Regions from separate parts of the Tenacibaculum sp. IB213877 genome, predicted to be linked through region 2. Evidence: riboswitches for the same ligand, from Rfam matches in the RefSeq annotation. Region 2 holds a riboswitch; the other holds the start of a gene.
What was found. Region 2 has a riboswitch for cobalamin ahead of SLH33_RS02500 (TonB-dependent receptor plug domain-containing protein). Riboswitches for the same ligand answer to the same signal wherever they lie in the genome.

Region 1 (9,609 bases), 270 kb from region 2:
CGTCTATTGAAAGTATGTTCAATGCTACGCAACAAAAATACGTATTGGTAGAATTAAAGCGTCGCCACGGTAATATTCAATTACCAAAAATTGAGCTGATAGATATTAAGGAGAAACATAGAAAAAAGGAAATGACGGGTCATTTTTCGGATAGGATGTTACAGCTTATTAATGAAGCGTTGGAGGAGAAAGAACAGGTGATTTTATTTCAAAACCGTCGTGGATTTTCACCAATTGTAGAGTGTACAACTTGCGGAACGTCGCCTCAATGTCCGAATTGTGATGTGAGTTTAACCTATCATAAATTCCGAAGTGAATTAAAATGTCATTATTGTCATTACCAACGTGCAATGCCTACGAGTTGTGGTGCTTGTGGAAATTCAACACTAGATACCAAGGGTTTTGGAACTGAGCAAATTGAGTTAGAACTCAAAGAGTTATTTCCAAATTACAATATCGGTCGTATGGATTCCGATACCACACGTGGTAAGTTTGGGTATCAAAAGATCATTGAAGCTTTTGAAACGCAGGAAATTGATGTTTTGGTGGGTACACAAATGCTGTCTAAAGGATTAGATTTTGATAACGTTTCTTTAGTTGGAATATTAAATGCCGATTCCATGCTTAATTTCCCTGATTTTAGAGCGCACGAACGTGCTTTTCAACTCATGGTACAAGTATCGGGTAGAGCAGGACGTACCAAAAAACAAGGTCAGGTAGCTATTCAAAGTTTTAATCCGTATCATCAAATTTTGCAACAAGTTTCGACCAACAACTACGATGAAATGTATAAAGAACAGTTGCAAGATCGTTGGCAATACCATTATCCACCGTATTACCGTTTGATAAAAATTACCTTAAAACACCGCGATTATACTAAGGTTGATATGGGTATTAATTGGTTAGCAAAAGCATTGCAAAATGTGTTTGGTGAAAATGTTTTGGGTCCTACCGCACCAGCAGTAAGTAGAATTAGAAATCAGTATATCAAAAACTTAATGATTAAAATTCCGCCAAAGCAATCGTTAGGGAAAACCAAAGAAGAACTGCAAAAAATTAAAAATACGTTTGAAGCGGTAAAAGATTTTAGACCTATCCGCTTTATTATTGATGTGGATGCGTATTAACTTTCGTTACTTCGAGAATTATTAAAATCATTTTTTTTTGATTTCTTAAGATTCTTCGACATCGCTCATAATGACAGCCCATTATTAAATTAATTCTGTCAATTCGAGTGAATTTGTATCGAGCATAAGAATTATATAGAAGTAGTTCTAACTACTATTTTTTATTCCCGATGTCATGAAAATCACTCAAACTGACAAAAAAAACACGTTTATTTCAAGATTTTAATGGGTTTTTTATCTTGATCTATAGCTACGAAAGTAAATTCACCGCTAACTGCTTTTTCTCTGTCATCAGAATACATTTGTTCGATAAAAATATTTACACGTACTTTTAAACTTGTATTGCCCAAATACGTTACTTTGCCAAATAATTCTACTAAGGTTCCGGCAGGAATTGGCTTTTTAAAATCTATTCTGTCGCTACTAACAGTAACCATGCGTTGTCTGCTAAATCGTGTGGCAGTAATAAACGCTACTTCATCCATAAGTTGCATAGCAGTTCCACCAAATAAGGTATCATAATGGTTGGTTGTGTTTGGGAATACAGCTTTAAAAACACGTGTTTGTGATTGCTCAATACGCTCTTCTACAGTCATTTTATTTTAACTTTTTATAATTATGTAATTGATAAGAAGTTCAATACAATATTTCAACTTTGCTGAAATAAAAAGTTAAGAAAGAGTGTGTTTTACAACAAACGACAAGACATAGGTATCCTATGTAAATTTGTATAAAAAAGTATCTAACTTATAGCTTTAGATCGCGAAAGCAAAGTTATTAAGAATAGGCAGGTCTCCTGACTTGTAACAATTTTATCGTCCTTCCCATATAAAAAAAACAGTGGAACACAAGGATAAAATCTTAAAGTTACTTACAGTTGCGCGACAGTTCTGGATTTACACCAGATTCCCTTTTAATACACAGTTAAGTACAACCTTTTCTTTTTAATGAAATTAAAGAAAGAACTTTAAAGTGTAATATTACTTATTTTCTGATTTAGAAGCTACAGTTTCTTTAATTTTTTACATTTAATCAAGTAGAAAGGAAAGTTTTCAGTTACTTCTTGAATTTCAAACAAACCTACTTTTTCAAACTCTTTTTTTACAGATTCCTTGTTATAAAAATACATTTTAACGCCTTTATGTATTTCATAACGATCTTTACTAATAAATTTTCCTTTGCCATAGGTTGGTGCATCTACGGTAATAGCAGTAAAGATCATATAACCATTTGTAGTTAGCTGATTGTAACAATTTTTAATAAGTTTTTGTCGCTCTTTGCTATTTAACAAATGGATTAACGCATAACAGAAAATACCATCGTATTGATTGTTATCAAAAGGCATGTCGGTAACAGAACCATGATGAATAACCATATCTGTTCCGTAGTGTTTTTTAGCCATTTCTATGGCAGTTTTTGATATTTCTATACCGGTTACGCTTATTCCGTTATCTTTAAAAACTTGTGCATTTCTTCCATAACCAATTCCGGGAATAAGGATGTTTTTAATTCCTTTTTCTATAAAAAAATCTTTAATAATCATAGCCGATTGTGAAGGTTTAAAACCCCACATTTCTTGTTTTTCTATAAAATTATCTTCCCAAAATTCTCTCAAAACATTATTCACTTTTACACAGTTTATCTTCAAGAATATCACAGAGAAACCCTAATTCTTTTACCAAAGAAATTATGTGTTGATTATTAATTGCAGTGCCTTCAACCCTGAGAATTGTATGGCCACATGGATAAGGAAATTCCGTTTCACTTAAATCAAAATCAATTTTTATATGAGGTGAATTTTTTTCTAGGATTTCAATAATTTTTTCAGCTTGAAATTCATTTTCAATATTTGTAGTAAAAACTTCTATCATACTATTTTTAAAATTGCTCATCTGTTAGTTCTTTATTTACCATAGCGCCAGCTACATTACCGCCAAATACTGCATTGGCAACTGAGCGCATTAATGTAGTGTTGTCTCCACAAGCATAAATACCATGAATAGTAGTTTGTTGAAATTCATTGATTTTAATATGGCCACTCTCTGTAAGTTCACAACCTAATTTCTGAGGAATAGTACAATGTTGACTGAACGGAACATGTGCATACATAGCATCTAGAGTTAATTTTTCACCATTTGTTAAGATTACATTTGTTAAATATCCATTTGTATGTTCTATTTCAGTAATCTCCTCTTCTTGAATTTTAATATGGTGTTTGTTTAATTTTGAAATTTGTTCAGTATTAAAATCTGCTTTTCCTTGTGTAAATAAAGTACTATGTTTGGTAAGATTGTTAACTAAAGAAGCCATATGAATTGCATGATCTCCATTGGACATAATGCCTGTTTTCTTTCCATGAAATTCATATCCGTGGCAATAAGGGCAATGAATTACTGAGATGCCCCAACATTCAGAAAAACCTTTAATATCTGGCATTATATCTTTGATACCTGTGGCAAAAATTAATTTTTTGCTATAAAAGATATCTCCAGACTCAGTTTCAATTTTAAAACCGGCATTGTTTTTCTTCCCATTTACAGCAATACCATCATAAAAATGCACAGTTTTGTATTTTTTAACTTGTTTTTTGGCAATGGTTGAAATTTCTTTGGGAGTTTTACCATCTTGCGTTAAAAAGTTATGGGAATGTGGCGTTTGCCTATTGCATGGTTTTCCGCTGTCAATAACAAGTACATTTCGTAAAGATCTTCCTAAAATTAATGCTGATGAGAGTCCAGCATAGCTTCCTCCAATGATAATTACATCAAAAATATTGATAGCTTTCATGTTGTATTAGTTAATAAATTAAACAAAGGAGTAGGAGATAATCAAGCTCAAAAGCCAACGTTTCTTTTAATTATAATCCTTTCCTTGACAAATTTACTATAATTTCTTATTATTGCAACAATATCGCAATAAATTATTGCGAATAATTTGCATTAACAAATGAAACGAAGGAATACACCAACAAAAGAAGCAGTATTAGATTTACTTTTAAGGTCAGGAAAAGCAATGAGTCAGGATGCAATTCAAGAAAGAATTGATATTGATATTAACAGAGCTACTATTTACAGAATTTTAAATAGATTTTGTGAAGATGGTGTGCTTCATAAAATTGTTGCTGAGGATGGTAAACAATATTTTGCTTTGTGTGTAAAATGTGATGAAAGCAAAAAACCTTTGCATCATTTTCACTTTCGTTGTACACAGTGTGATACTATTGAATGCCTACCAATTCCTGTTATTTTTTCTATAGATACTGCATACAGTGTTGAGACCGTTAACTGCGTTTTAACGGGTACGTGTAAAGAGTGTTCATAGTTTACAATAATTTGGATAAATGTATGCGATGCTGAAACAAGTTCAGCATGACGAGTTATTTGAGTTAAAAAATGGCGTATATCCTAACTCTTCAAGTGTCATTGGGTTTACAATTTTAATTCTTCTAATAATTCAATTTTATTTAAAAAATAATCCAACTTTAAATCACCACCACTTCTTCTTCCTCTTATGCTTTCAAGTAAATGAAGTAAATCAATATCTTTAGTTTTATTTATTATTGAGTTAATAAGTAGTTTGTTTTTTCCATTTTCATCACTTTCATATAATTTTGATTTATGGTAATAACCAGAATTTAATGAATTGTTATAAAAGTTCAGTAAATAAGCTTCTAATAACATTAGCATTCTTTCATTATCATTATTTAATTTATTTCCTACTATTTCAAAAAGTCTATCTTGTAGTTGTTGAATAGTAAGACTTTGTGTTTTCAAATTATTGTATAAGTCAGTTTTTTTTATTTTTAAGAAGGTTAAAAATAAATATACAAGAGGGAAGACGAAGTGATTTTCTCCGAATGTTCTTAAAGATATTTTAGCAAGTGTAAATATTTTCTCTTGTTCTCTTAAAGAAATCTCAGAATTAGAAAATAAAATATCGCATATTTTTAAAAAATCAGTTTTGTCATATTTCAGCTCACTGTATTTTATTCTTTCAGGAGAATTAAAAAACTCATCAAAATCAAAAAACTCATATAAATATCTTTGAAAAACTCCTGATTCTGGTTTAGGAATTGAATATTCTAAGTCAATAAACCTTCTTAAGTATTCTTCAGCATCTAATTTATCACTACCATAAACTCCTCTTACAGCATTTCCAAGTTGTATTTTATCAATTGATAAAATAAAAACTATGTTTGGAACTGAAAAGAAATGTTTAATCTGCTCCAAAATAGACACAGCATAATCAGGCCTACACCTATCTAATTCATCAATTATAAAAACTAAAGGCTTTCCTTTATTTGTATTTGCAATAAACTCTGAAAGACTATTACGGAATTCTGAAATATTCTTTTTCTTTTTAGAATATTCATTAACATTATTTTCAAAAACATCGGTTAGTCCTTTTGTAACTCCTATGATTGCATCTTTAACACCTTCTGTATCAATGTATTTATCAGCAATTGCTTTAGCTACTATAGGAGCGATATGTTTAGTTAATGCTGATGCCTTTTTCAAAGTAGATTTAAATTCCGGTTCAGTTGATTTTGTGGTTAATGTTTTTAATTCACCCATTAAAGCTATCAACGGATTGTTCTCAAAATCATTTTCCCAGGCATTGAAATATACTGTTTGATAGCCTTTGTTTTTTAAGTCTTGTTCCCACATTTTTACAAATGTGGTTTTTCCAGTTCCCCATTTATTATTTATAGCAAGTACAAATCCGTAGGAATATGAGTTTATGATGTTAGTTAAAATTTGAGCATATTTTTTTCTATCCAATCTACAATTTGCAAATGGATCTTCAACTAATATTTCAAGTTCATTATGTTTTATATTCATGAGTTTGGTTTTTCTTTTAGCTAATTTTTAAATATTTTTAGTTTAGATAATAAATATTGTTGGATATAGATAGACAACTTTTCTTTTAAATAAATATATAAAAAAAGCCTAGTGAAACTCACTAGGCTTTGTATCAACTTATTAACAAGTTATTTACTTTTTTGGGTGTACCAATTTCATTTCTTTAATTAAACGTTTGGCACCTGCATATTTATCGGTAATAAATAATACATAACGGATGTCTACCATAATGTTTCTACAAATTGCAGGGTCGTAGTTCATATCGCTCATAGTTCCTTCCCAAACACGGTCAAAATTCAAACCAATTAAGTTTCCGTGTGCATCAATAGCAGGACTCCCTGAGTTTCCACCCGTAGTATGGTTGGTTCCTAAGAAACACACCGGCATTTTACCATTGCTATCAGCATACTCACCAAAATCTTGTGCATAGTATAAATCCAACAACTTTTTAGGTACATCAAACTCATAATCTCCCGGTACGTACTTTTCAACCACACCGTCTAAATAACTTACGTGGTTGTAATATACCGCATCGCGTGGCGAGTATCCTTTTACTTTACCGTAGGTAACACGTAAGGTACTGTTAGCATCCGGGAAGTAACGTGCATCGGGCACTGCTTCCATTTGTGCTTTCATATACTTTTTTTGTAAGGCTAAAATTGGTTCGTTCTTTTCTTGGTATTCTTTGTTTATGCTCGTGTAAAACTCTTCGATAAACGGTTTTGCATAGGTATAGGCTTTGTCGTTGTTTAGTTTAGCAACAGCTTCATCCGCAGAACCTTCTAACAAGGCTAAAGCGCTGTCTAAATTGGTAAATGCAGTGTGGTTGTAAATAGAAGCATCTACATTTTTGCTGTATAGTGGCATTACTGCTTCGTACACGCCTTTGTCAACATTTACATCATAGTTTTTATGAATTCCTTTTAATCTGCCTACCAAAGAAGCTTTTGCTGCTTCAAGCTTAGAGGCGTCGCTTTTTACTGCTTGTTCAAACTGATACGCTCTATAAGTCATTTGCATCAACTCGTTGGTAACAATAAATACTTCAATAAAATTTCTACGTTTAATATTGATAGGAGCGAAGTCTTTATATAATTTATCAAACTCAGGAAGTATATTTTTATAGTCGGCAGGTAATCCTTTTTTATCAATTGCTTCGGTGAATTTTGCTTCAAAAGCTTTACGCTTTTCAATAGCATTACTCTTTTTGATACCTAAGTTTTCACCAATCCATTTTTTCCAAGCATTGGCAATACGTGCTTGCTTAGAAGCGTATTTAATACGAACCGCATCATTAGCTTTCATATTGGCATCAATTACTTTTAAAGCTGCTTCACGAATAGCAATGTTGGTTGGGTTAAATTCTTCGGTAATATGCTCAATAGCCACCGCAGGTAAATATTCGTTGGTTCTACCCGGGAAACCAAAAACCATCGTAAAATCATCTTCTTGCACACCGTCTATCGAAATAGGTAAGTAGTGCTTTGGCTTATACGGTTTGTTATCTTTGCTGTATTTAGCAGGACGGTTATTCTTATCCGCATAAATACGGAATAACGAGAAATCTCCTGTATGACGAGGGAAAACCCAGTTATCGGTATCACTACCAAATTTACCAATGCTGGTTGGTGGTGCACCTACTAAACGAACGTCTTCAAACTTTTCGGTAACAAATAAAAAATACTGATTTCCTTTGTAAAACGGACGTACCTTAGTTAATTGCCAATCTTCTTTTTGCACATTTTTTTGAATCTGATTAATGTTTTTATCGATGGTAGATTGTCTTGTGCGTGCATCCATAGCGTCTGTAACACCTTGTAATGCTTGCATAGTAACATCGTCAATACGCACGATAAATTCTACATACAAGTCCTCGTTTGGTAACTCGTCTTTAAAATCTTTAGCCCAAAAACCATCTTTTAAATAATCATTCTCTAAAGTTGAATGCGATTGAATTTGACCAAAACCACAGTGGTGATTGGTTAAGATTAAACCTTTTTTAGAAATTACTTCGCTGGTACACCCGCCGTTAAAATGCCCAATAGCGTCTTTTAAGCTCGATTTGTTAACGTTGTAAATGTCATCGGCAGTTAATTTGCTTCCTAAAGAAGTCATTTCTTGCTCGTTCATTCCTTTTAATAATGAAGGAATCCACATTCCACCTTGTTGTGCAGTAAGTGTACATGTGATAAGAAATGCAAATAATAGGTTTAATTTTCTCATTGGTTGTTTGTGTTAAAATGTTCTCGATACAATTTTCCTCATACTTCTGAAAATCACTCGAACTGATATTATTGTTGTCACATCAAGTACCAGACTGAAAAGAGGTTGTATCGAGATGTTATAGTGTTGTTTAAAACTATGGCTAAAATACTATCTTTACCTTTGAATAAAAAACAAAATCAATGAAGTTCGAAAAGGAATATGACCTAATTTGTGTAGGTGGCGGAATTATGAGTGCCAATTTAGCATTGATGGCTAAAATTTTAAATCCGGATATTAAAATATTGATTTTAGAGCGCTTACCAGAAGTTGCTTTAGAAAGTTCTGCTGCTTGGAATAATGCGGGAACAGGACATTCTGCGTTATGTGAATTGAATTATTGTCCGGAAAATGAAGATGGGAGTATTGACATTTCAAAAGCAGTTAAAATTTGTCAGCAATTTGAAATTTCAAAGCAATTTTGGAGCTATTTAGTAGAGGAGAGATTGATTGAAAATCCGCAAGATTTTGTAATGCCTGTAAAACATCATAGTTGGGTATTAGGAGAAGAAAATAGTGATTATTTAGAAAGACGATACCGTGCTTTTAAGAATCATTTTATGTTTGATTCTATTGAATATACACAAGACAAACAGAAAATGGCAGAATGGTTTCCTTTGATTATGCACGATCGTTCTGAAGAAGAGCCTATGGCAGCATCGCGAATAGATAGGGGAACGGAGGTAAACTATGGTGTGCTGACTAAAAAGTTGTTTCAAATTTTAGAGGAAAAGTATGATACTCCTGTACATTGTAACTGTGAGGTGTTAGATATTGATCCAGATCCAGAAATTGAATGGACAGTTGAATTTAAAGATAGTAAAACTGATAAAGTGTATGATGTGGATGCGGAGCATGTGTTTATTGGAGCAGGAGGAGGAAGTTTATTGTTACTGCAAAAGGTTGAAATTGAAGAAAAAGAAGGATATGGAGGTTTTCCTGTAAGTGGAGAATGGTTAGTGTGTAATAATGATGAAATTATTCAACAGCACAACGCAAAAGTATATTCAAAAGCAGGAATTGGTGACCCGCCAATGTCAACGCCGCATCTAGATACACGTTATATTGATGGGAAACGTCAGTTAATATTTGGTCCGTTTGCAGGATTTAGCCCAAAGTTTTTAAAAGAAGGTTCTAATCTAGATTTGGTGAAATCTATCCAATTTGATAATATTTCACCTATGTTGGGAGCTTTTTGGCATAATTTACCCTTAACTAAGTACTTGGTTGAGCAGGTAATAATGAGTAAAGAAGACCGAATGAAATCCCTTAGAAAATTTGTTAAGGATGCTAAAAGTGAAGATTGGGATATTATGGTTGCGGGTCAGCGTGTTCAAATCATTAAAAAAGATGAATAT
Region 2 (9,609 bases):
TGGTATTATGGTAACGGGCATCCGAAGTTAGACATTTCGTATGATTACAACCAAATACGCAAAACAGTAACAGTAAATATTTATCAAACACAAGAAGAGGATTTCAAATTCCCATTAGCAATAGATGTTTTTGAAGGAAGCAAAGCTATACGTCATAATGTGTTTGTAGATGGTAAAGAAACCTCATTTACCTTTCCATATGCATCACAGCCTAACTTAATTCAGATCAATGCAGATGGTGTTTTGTTGTGTGATGTTAATGAGAATAAAGTATTGAGCGATTATATCCATCAGCTTAAATATGCTAAAAACTACATGCATAAAAGAGAAGCATTGTTAGAAGTGGTAAAACATCAGGATAACAAAGATGCTTTTGAAGCCGTAGCAAAAGCTATGAATAATCCTTTTTATAAGATTAGAAAGTTAGCAGTTGAAAATATCAATCTTGCCAATAAAAACTCTAAAAGAAGAGAAATTGAACAACTAAAACGAATTGCTAATAACGATGCTAAAACATTGGTACAAGCAGCAGCAATTGAAACTTTAGGTAAATTGATTGATCCGGAGTTAAAATCAATTTTTGAAAAAGCATTACAAAGTAAATCATACTCGGTAATGGGGAAAGCGTTGGTTTCTTTGTATTATTTAGACAAGCCAATGGCGATTGCCAAATCAAAAGAATTACCAATTGAAGTTAAAAAGATCATCGCTACGCCATTAACCCGTATTTATTTACAAGAAAATGATGATAGTGAGTTGGCTTTTATAGCAGGAAATGTATTATCAGGTATGTTTTTAAGTGGCGATAAAAATGTACAAGCTTTATATAAACAAGCCTATGAAAAAATAGGAAAAAGTAATAACACAGCAGCAATTCAAAATCTTTCAGAAGATATTGTTACCAAAGGAAAACAATACAGTCAGTACGGATTTGACCAAGTAGGAATTAACTTATTACGTCAAATGGTACAGATGCAAAAAAATGCTAACGGAAGTAATGAACAAAAGAATATTGCTATCATTCAAGATGCAATGTCAAAATTATTGAGTAAAAAATAGTATGGTATATTTGTTGCCTTTTTAAGGTAAAACTACTTTTTATGAAAAAAACTACTTTACTATTACTTGTCGTTTCATTTATGGTTGCGTGTAGCAGTGTAAAAAAAACACAACAAGCTATTAATACAGGAAACTATGATGAGGCTATCAATTTATCTATTGAAAAATTAAGAAAAGATAAATACAAAGAAAAAAATCAACCGTATGTGGTAATGCTTTCTGATGCTTTTAGCAAAGTAACTGAAAGGGACTTGGATAGAATTTCATTTCTTGAAAAAGAAAGAAATCCAGAAAATTTGGAATCTATTTACAGATTGTATCAACAATTAAATAATAGACAGGAGCGTATAAAACCATTATTACCGCTTACAGATGCTTCTACGGGTAAAAATGTTGCATTTAATTTAGCTAATTATGATGATGATCTTATAGATGTAAAAGAAGATTTATCTGAATACTTATATAACAACGCTCTTGATTTATTAGAACGTAAGAATACTAATAAATATGATTACCGAGAGGTTTTTAATAATTTACAATATTTAGACAAGATCAATCCTAATTACAAAGATGTAAGAACTTTATTAGATGAGGTACATTTTAAAGGAACCGATTTTGTCTACGTAACCGTAAAAAATCAAACCCGACAAATTATTCCGCGTCGCTTAGAACAAGATTTATTAGCGATGGATACCTACGGATTGAATGATTTTTGGACAGTTTTTCATGCGCAAAAAGATAGAAACATTAAATACGATTTTAACTTAGAATTAAATCTAAGACGTATTGATATTTCTCCAGAAAGAATTAATGAAAAAGAGATTATCAAAGAAAAACAAATCAAAGACGGATTTAAGTATTTGTTAGATAATAAAGGTAATGTTAAAAAAGATAGTTTAGGTAACGATATAAAGGTAGATAAGTTTAAAACTGTTCGTTGCCGTGTGTATCAATTTACACAACAAAAAAGTAGTGCTATTACAGGTGTGGTAAAGTATATTGATAATAATTCACGTCAGTTATTAGAGTCTTTCCCTATACAAAGTGAGTTTGTTTTTGAACATAGTTATGCCAATTATGATGGAGATAGAAGAGCGTTAAATTCAGCGTTGTCTGATTTAATTGAGCTTCGAGAAGTTCGTTTTCCGTCAAACGAGCAAATGGTGTTTGATACCGGAACCGATTTAAAAGAAAAACTTAAATATATTATTACCAGAAATAAGTTTAGAAATTAAACATATATAGCTCCTGACATTTCCAGGAGTTTTTTATTTTTATACACCATGGATTTATTCTCTCAGTTTGACAATTCGATTAAAAATTTGCTTCCTTATGATGGAACGGTAAACTATTACGGTTGTGTATTTCCGCGTTTGCAAGCAGATAATTATTACGATGTATTATTGAATACTATTGAGTGGAAAAATGACGAGGCAATTATTTTTGGTAAACGAATGGTAACCAAACGTAAAGTAGCTTGGTATGGTGAAAAACCGTTTGAATATCAATATTCAAACGTTACTAAAATTGCGTTGCCTTTTACTAATGAGCTTTTAGAAATTAAAAAGAAAATTGAAGAGCTCACCAATGAAACTTATAATTCTTGTTTATTGAATTTATACCACGATGGTTCAGAAGGGATGGCGTGGCATAGTGATGGTGAAAAAGATTTAAAGAAAAACGGAGCGATTGCCTCGGTAACGTTTGGTGCCGAACGTAAGTTCGGATTTAAACACAAAGAAACTAAAGAAGTAGTATCGTTGGTATTACAACACGGATCGTTATTAGTAATGAAAGACGAAACCCAAACCCACTGGCTACACCGATTACCACCTACCAAAAAAGTACATCGACCACGAGTAAACTTAACGTTTCGAACTATTGTTGAAAAGTAATAATACTTAGTTAAAAATTAATAAGAAAATCTTTTATATTTGTAACCAATGTATAAGGTTGTGTAATATGGTTACTAAAGATTATTATTCTTTAACTGAGGCTTCAGAAATTTTAGGTAAAAGTAAAGAAACTTTAAGAAGATGGGACAATGAAGGCAAACTTTCTGCTGCTCGAGAACCAATTAGTCAGTACCGAATATACAAAAAAGAAGAAATACATTCCTATTTAAATCAGCTTTCAATTGATATAGATGAAGAAGTTGATAATTACGTTCAAGCGAATAACGAGTACAGAGTTCTTGAGTTATTTGCAGGAGCAGGAGGTTTAGCAATTGGTCTAGAAAAATCTGGACTAAAATGTGTTGCATTAAATGAAATAGATAAGTGGGCTTGTCAAACTTTGAGAGAAAATAGACCTGAATGGAATGTTTTAGAAGGAGATATAAAAGATTTTGATTTTTCTGAATATAAGGATAAAGTTGAGGTTGTAACAGGAGGTTTTCCATGTCAGGCTTTTAGTTATGCAGGAAAAAAATTAGGTTTACAAGATGCTAGGGGAACTCTTTTTTACGAGTTTGCAAGAGCTGTAAAAGAAATAAACCCTGTGATTTGTATTGGAGAAAATGTAAAAGGTTTATTATCTCACGACAAAGGTAAAACCATAGAGGGTATGAAATCAATTTTAGATGAGATTGGTTACAATGTGGTTCCTGTTCAAGTTTTAAAAGCAATTAATTATAAAGTTCCTCAAAAAAGAGAGAGAGTAATTTTAGTAGGGATAAGAAAAGATATTGATATAGAATATTCTTACCCGAAACCTCATAATAAAATATACAATTTAGAAGATGCTCTTAAAAAAGGAGAATTGTATGATTGTGATGTACCTATATCTTCTGGGGCTTCTTATCCAGAGCATAAAAAAGAAGTTTTAAATTTAGTTCCGCCAAAAGGATATTGGAGAGATTTACCATTAGATATTCAAAAAGAATATATGGGTAAAAGTTTTTATCTAGGTGGTGGTAAAACAGGAATGGCACGTAGAATTGGTTGGGATGAACCTTGCCTAACATTAACCTGCAGTCCTGCACAAAAACAAACAGAGAGATGTCATCCTGATGAAACAAGACCCTTTACTGTAAGAGAATATGCTAGAATTCAAACCTTCCCCGATGATTGGAAATTTGCGGGTTCAGTTTCACAACAGTATAAACAAATAGGTAATGCTGTTCCTTGTAATTTAGGTAAAGAAATAGGTTTTTCTATTGTTAATTTTTTGAATAACTATTATTCGAAATTAAAAAGTTCAGAATCTTCAATCTCTTTAGCTAAAGCCATGTAGCCTTCCTTGAAAAAATCTTCAGTATCAAGTGATAAAATTGTTTGATCTAAGTTAGACACTAATTTTGAATAAAAGTCTTCAAAACCGGTTAGCCTATGCCAAAATTCTGTTCCGATAATAACAGGAAAGTGTTTGTCAATTTCTTTATAGTGTTGACTTAGCTGATGTTCTTCACCATAAATAACGCCTAAAACTAAATCAGAGTTATTTAATTTAATAGAATTTGTTCTTGCTAAATTTGAAACCGTATTAAATTTTCTAAGTAAAGGATTTACATCTTCTGAGTTTATGGTATTTGGTCCTGATTTTAATTGGCACCATTTTTTTCTTCCATCAATTTTATCTGTAAACTCAATATCCATCCCTTTTATCAAAGAACCAGATGCGAGTCCAAGTTCAACAAACATGTTTTGTATTCGTGTGCCAAAAGAAGTATTAATAGAGGTTCCTAAAATCCTGGGATAATACAAAGCTTTAGCAATTCCAACGGGAGTAAAGTCATTTTCAAGTATCTTAGATAAATACTTAACAATAATTGGATTTATTTTATAAGATTTTAGCTTTGAATGTGTTTTCAAAGAGTTTATTTTATGATTTTCAAAAATTTTGGTTTTAAAATATTCAGTAATAATTAATAATAATTCTTCTTTTTCCATAGTTCAAATATAATTTACTTCATCTTTTCAAAAAAACTCAACTCATAATTAGGTAGTAATTCAGGATGTGTAATTTTAATAATATCTTTTAACACTAAATCAGGTCGGGTAGGAGCTAATTCAAAATATATAACTCCACCAGTGGTACCTTTTTTAAGGTTAGGTGTGTAAATTTGGTTGTTGGTAAATGCCTCAAACTTGTTATACAACTCGTTACTTTGCAGTAATTGTTCTTTGGTGTTAAAATAACCTGGTGCAATCCAAAAATCAGCATGTTGAGCTTTGTCTAACACGCTTTCAAAACTCAACGACAAACTTCCTTTACCTTCGGTGTCTTTCCATAAATAATTGGTATTCGCATCTTTTAAAAATTGCGCTACAAAACTATCACCAGCAGGTAAGTTCCACACATCTTTTTGCATAATAGCACCCGATAAAATAGTGGGTTTTTGGGTGGTTTGTTGTGCAATATCTTTGGCTTGTAAATAATTCTTCTCAATAACGCTAAAAATACTGTCCGCTTCTTGTTGTTTGTTTAATAACACACCAAAAACCTTGATCCATTCGGCACGTCCTAACGGAGTTTCTTCTAACCAATCGCCATTTAACACTACCGGAACTCCGTTTTGTTCGATGAGGTTTAATGATTTGTTGGTTTTTTGCATGGAGAAACCTACCACTATATCAGGTTGTAGGTCTAACAATACTTCGGTATTTAAATCCGCTTCCTGACCAATTTCTTTGATGTTACCTGCATCAATAAGTTTTCTAGTTTTTTCAGAGGAAACATATCGTGTATGTGGAAATCCGACTAACGTATTTTCACCACCTAACAATTCCAACATCGGAATATGTGTTGTTGAGGTAGCTACTAACTTTTTAACCGGAATTTGAATTTTCCCTTTTTCTTTATCCGTAGAAAACCCATATTCAAAGCTTTCATTTGCGTTTAAATACGGGTTTTTAATCGTTAAATGTATAGTGTTTCCTTCTTGATGTATATCAAATCCTTTCGCATATTTTACTAAAGATGGTGTTGTTTGTTCTTTAACCTCTTTTTTATGTTGTTTACATGAAAAGAGTAAGAATATACATCCGAAGAAAAAAATAAAAGACTTTTTCATTTATGAGAAAATAATATTTTCTTGTTCCTGAACTCTAATAAACGTAGTTCTTTTGGTTAATTCTTTTAATCGGCTAGCTCCAACGTATGTGCATGTTGAACGAACACCACCTAAAATATCTAAGACCGTATCATTTACATCACCACGGTACGGAATTTCAACCGTTTTTCCTTCTGATGCTCTGTATTCAGCAACACCACCCACGTGTTTGTTCATAGCCGTTTCTGAACTCATTCCGTAGAAAATTTTAAAATGTTCTCCGTCTTTTTCAATCAATTCACCACCACTTTGCATATGACCAGCAAGCATACCACCTAACATCACAAAATCGGCACCACCACCAAAGGCTTTAGCAACATCACCAGGTATTTTACAACCACCATCAGAAATAATTTGTCCGCCTAAACCATGAGCAGCATCAGCACACTCAATAATTGCCGATAATTGCGGATAACCCACACCTGTTTTAACACGTGTAGTACATACTGATCCAGGTCCGATACCAACTTTAATAATATCAGCTCCCGCTAATAATAATTCTTCTACCATTTCACCAGTAACTACGTTACCTGCCATAATTATTTTATCAGGATGTTGAGTACGCATTTTCTTAACAAAATCTACAAAATGTTCTGAGTAGCCATTGGCAACATCAATACAGATAAAATTAATATCGTTAAATTCTGAAAGGATCTTTGCTGTTTTTTCTGCGTCTTCTTTTCCTGTTCCTGTACTAACGGCAATGTTTTTTAAAGTTTGTTCATCAGAGTTTAGTACAAAATCTTTCCACTGATCAAAATTATAATGTTTATGAATAGTGGTAAACATATTATGTTTTGCTAGTGCTTTTGCCATTTCAAAAGTACCTACAGTATCCATATTTGCGGCTATAATAGGCACACCGCTCCATGTTTTTGAGCTATGCATAAACTTGAATTCTCTTTCTAAGCTTACTTGCGAACGCGATTTAAGAGTAGATCTTTTTGGACGGATCATAACATCTTTAAAGCCCAATTTTAATTCATTTTCAATTCTCATTTTGAGTCTAGATTTTAAAACTCGAAGATATAAAATCGTTAGCGTAAATAATTGCTTTGTTAATAAGATTAGATATATTTGTGCCGATTTTTGGTTTTGCCTACAACTATCGTTAAGGCAAATTAAAAGGGAATTCGGTGCAAATCCGAGACTGTTCCCGCAACTGTAAGCTATAAAGCTTGTAACTAAATCTTTTACCACTGCGCAAGCGGGAAGGTGAGTTACAAGACGCAAGTCAGGAGACCTGCCATAAATCAAAAGTAAAAAACTTTCGGGATAAGAGTTTTGTACATAATTCGTACACAATTTTACCTGATTTATTGTAAATCAAAAATTTAATTAATGAAAAAACAATTTGTAATTGTTAGTGCATTGGCATGTTTATTTGCTACTGCAAAAATTTCAGCACAAGAAGCTGAAAAACAAGAGGAGTTAGATGAAATAGTGATTTCTGCAACAAAATTTAATTTAAAGAAGGAAAACACAGCCAAAGTAATTCACAAGATAACTCAAGAAGATTTAAAGAATAATGCTGGAAAATCTGTTATCGACGTAATTAACAATGTTGTTGGCGTAGAAATTAAAGGTGTGAATACAAATTCTACTGAGCCTCGAAGTACGTATATACGTGGAGGTAGAAGTAGGCAAGTACTAGTGTTAATTGACGGAATTCCTGTTTCAGACCCATCAGGAATTAATCAAGAGTATGATCTGCGTTTACTTTCCTTAAATCAAATTGAAAGCATTGAAGTTTTAAAAGGAGCTTCATCTACTTTATATGGAAGTGGAGCAGCGACGGGTGTTATAAATATTATTTTGAAAAAAGCTTCTGAAGATAAAATATCAGGAGGATATGAAGCTAGTTTTGGAACAAATAATGATAGTGAAACTTCAAGTAATGTATTTTCTGACTTAAATCAGAATGCAAATTTTAGTGGTACTTTGAATAGAGTTAAATTCTTAGCATCTTTCGGATTAATTAGTAAAGACGGAATGTCTTCTGCAAAAAGTAATACGAATACAAAATTTGAAAATGATAAGTATTACAGTGAAAATGGATTGTTGAAATTAGGGTATGATTTTTCGGATAATTTTTCTATAGAAACCTTTATGAATTATGATAGCTTTGATTATGATTTTGACGCTGATATTTATACTGATGAAAAATTAAATGATGGAAATCAAAATCAGTTGAGAATAGGTGTAAAGCCTCGTTTTACATATGAAAATGGAGAATTATATGTATTAGCTTCTTATAATGATATTAAAAGGAAGGTTAACCAATTTAATTCTTATGGAGGTTCAATTAATACTTCTGTTTATCAAGGACAAAGTTATAATATAGATGCTGTTAATAAGTTTAATCTTACAAACATTAATTTACAGTTAATCACTGGTGTGAATTATCAAAAGCATGATAATAATACAACAACACCATATGGTAATATTGATAATAAATTAGCTAATTTTAATACTATTGATCCTTATGTGTCAGCGGTATATATATCTGATTTTGGTTTAAATGTAAATCTTGGAGGACGTTTAAATAATCATAGTGAATATGGAAGTAATTTTGTTTATGACTTTAATTCTTCTTATAATTTCTTAAATATAGAAAATACAAATTTAAAAGTTTTAGCGTCTTATAGTTCAGCTTTCATTACTCCTAGTACTTATCAATTATTTTCTACTTATGGAAACCTAGATTTAGAACCAGAAACAAGCGAAACCATAGAAACTGGGTTTGAATTAGGTTACAAAAATATTATAGAGTTAGAAGCAGTTTACTTCAATAGAAAAGAAGAAGAAGCTATAATTTATCAAAATTTACCAGATTTTCCATACGGAATTTATCAAAATACAGATGAAACCATAAAAGTCAATGGAATTGAAGCGAATCTACGTGTTAAACCAATTGATCAAATAAGATTAAATGTAGGTTATACTTATACTGATAAAGAAGTTGATGTTGATTATATTCCAAAACATAAATTTATTGCTAGTTTAGAAAGTAATCCGTTTAAAAATGCATTTGTTTCTTTAGTTTATAAGAATGTTGGAGAGCGTTTTGCGCCTTATTATGATAGTACAGTTTTTGCTACGGTTGAAGCGACTTTACCAAAGTATAATTTATTAGATTTAAATGCCAATTATAAATTGTTGAATGAAAAGGTGACTTTATTTGGTTCTGTTACTAATCTTTTTAATGAAGATTATGAAGATGTTTTAGGTTATTCTACTAGAGGAAGAAACTATAAACTAGGAATTAGATTACAATTTTAATTAAAAGTTAAATTGTTATTAAATGCAAAAGCTCTTGAAATTTCAAGAGCTTTTTTATTAAATTAATTTTTTCACTTCACTTTTAATAATTGCAATAGCTGTTTCTGTTGGACTTTCTATTTGCGAGTAATCAATTAAAATATTATCTCTAAGCTCTTTTGCGTCCTTACTATTTTCTGTTATTTCTCTCAATTTTTTAAGTATGGCCAGTTTAG

Region 1: another riboswitch for cobalamin. It lies ahead of SLH33_RS01310 (acyl-CoA thioesterase); the one in region 2 lies ahead of SLH33_RS02500 (TonB-dependent receptor plug domain-containing protein).

Annotation. Positions count from the first base shown of each region.
Region 1 is NZ_JAXCHH010000001.1:301,110-310,718, forward strand. Features, by position in the region: gene priA (primosomal protein N') at 1-1,127, shown strand, start outside; gene SLH33_RS01310 (acyl-CoA thioesterase) at 1,337-1,723, opposite strand; cobalamin riboswitch at 1,896-2,081, opposite strand; gene SLH33_RS01315 (class I SAM-dependent methyltransferase) at 2,131-2,754, opposite strand; gene SLH33_RS01320 (hypothetical protein) at 2,747-3,019, opposite strand; gene SLH33_RS01325 (NAD(P)/FAD-dependent oxidoreductase) at 3,006-3,914, opposite strand; gene SLH33_RS01330 (Fur family transcriptional regulator) at 4,074-4,448, shown strand; gene SLH33_RS01335 (P-loop NTPase fold protein) at 4,556-5,968, opposite strand; gene SLH33_RS01340 (S46 family peptidase) at 6,122-8,212, opposite strand; gene mqo (malate dehydrogenase (quinone)) at 8,395-9,609, shown strand, end outside.
Region 2 is NZ_JAXCHH010000001.1:568,182-577,790, reverse strand. Features, by position in the region: gene SLH33_RS02535 (M1 family metallopeptidase) at 1-1,059, shown strand, start outside; gene SLH33_RS02530 (hypothetical protein) at 1,101-2,294, shown strand; gene SLH33_RS02525 (alpha-ketoglutarate-dependent dioxygenase AlkB family protein) at 2,343-2,954, shown strand; gene dcm (DNA (cytosine-5-)-methyltransferase) at 3,022-4,293, shown strand; gene SLH33_RS02515 (PmeII family type II restriction endonuclease) at 4,239-4,949, opposite strand; gene SLH33_RS02510 (ABC transporter substrate-binding protein) at 4,964-6,073, opposite strand; gene SLH33_RS02505 (GMP reductase) at 6,074-7,111, opposite strand; cobalamin riboswitch at 7,186-7,378, shown strand; gene SLH33_RS02500 (TonB-dependent receptor plug domain-containing protein) at 7,454-9,394, shown strand; gene SLH33_RS02495 (hypothetical protein) at 9,452-9,609, opposite strand, start outside.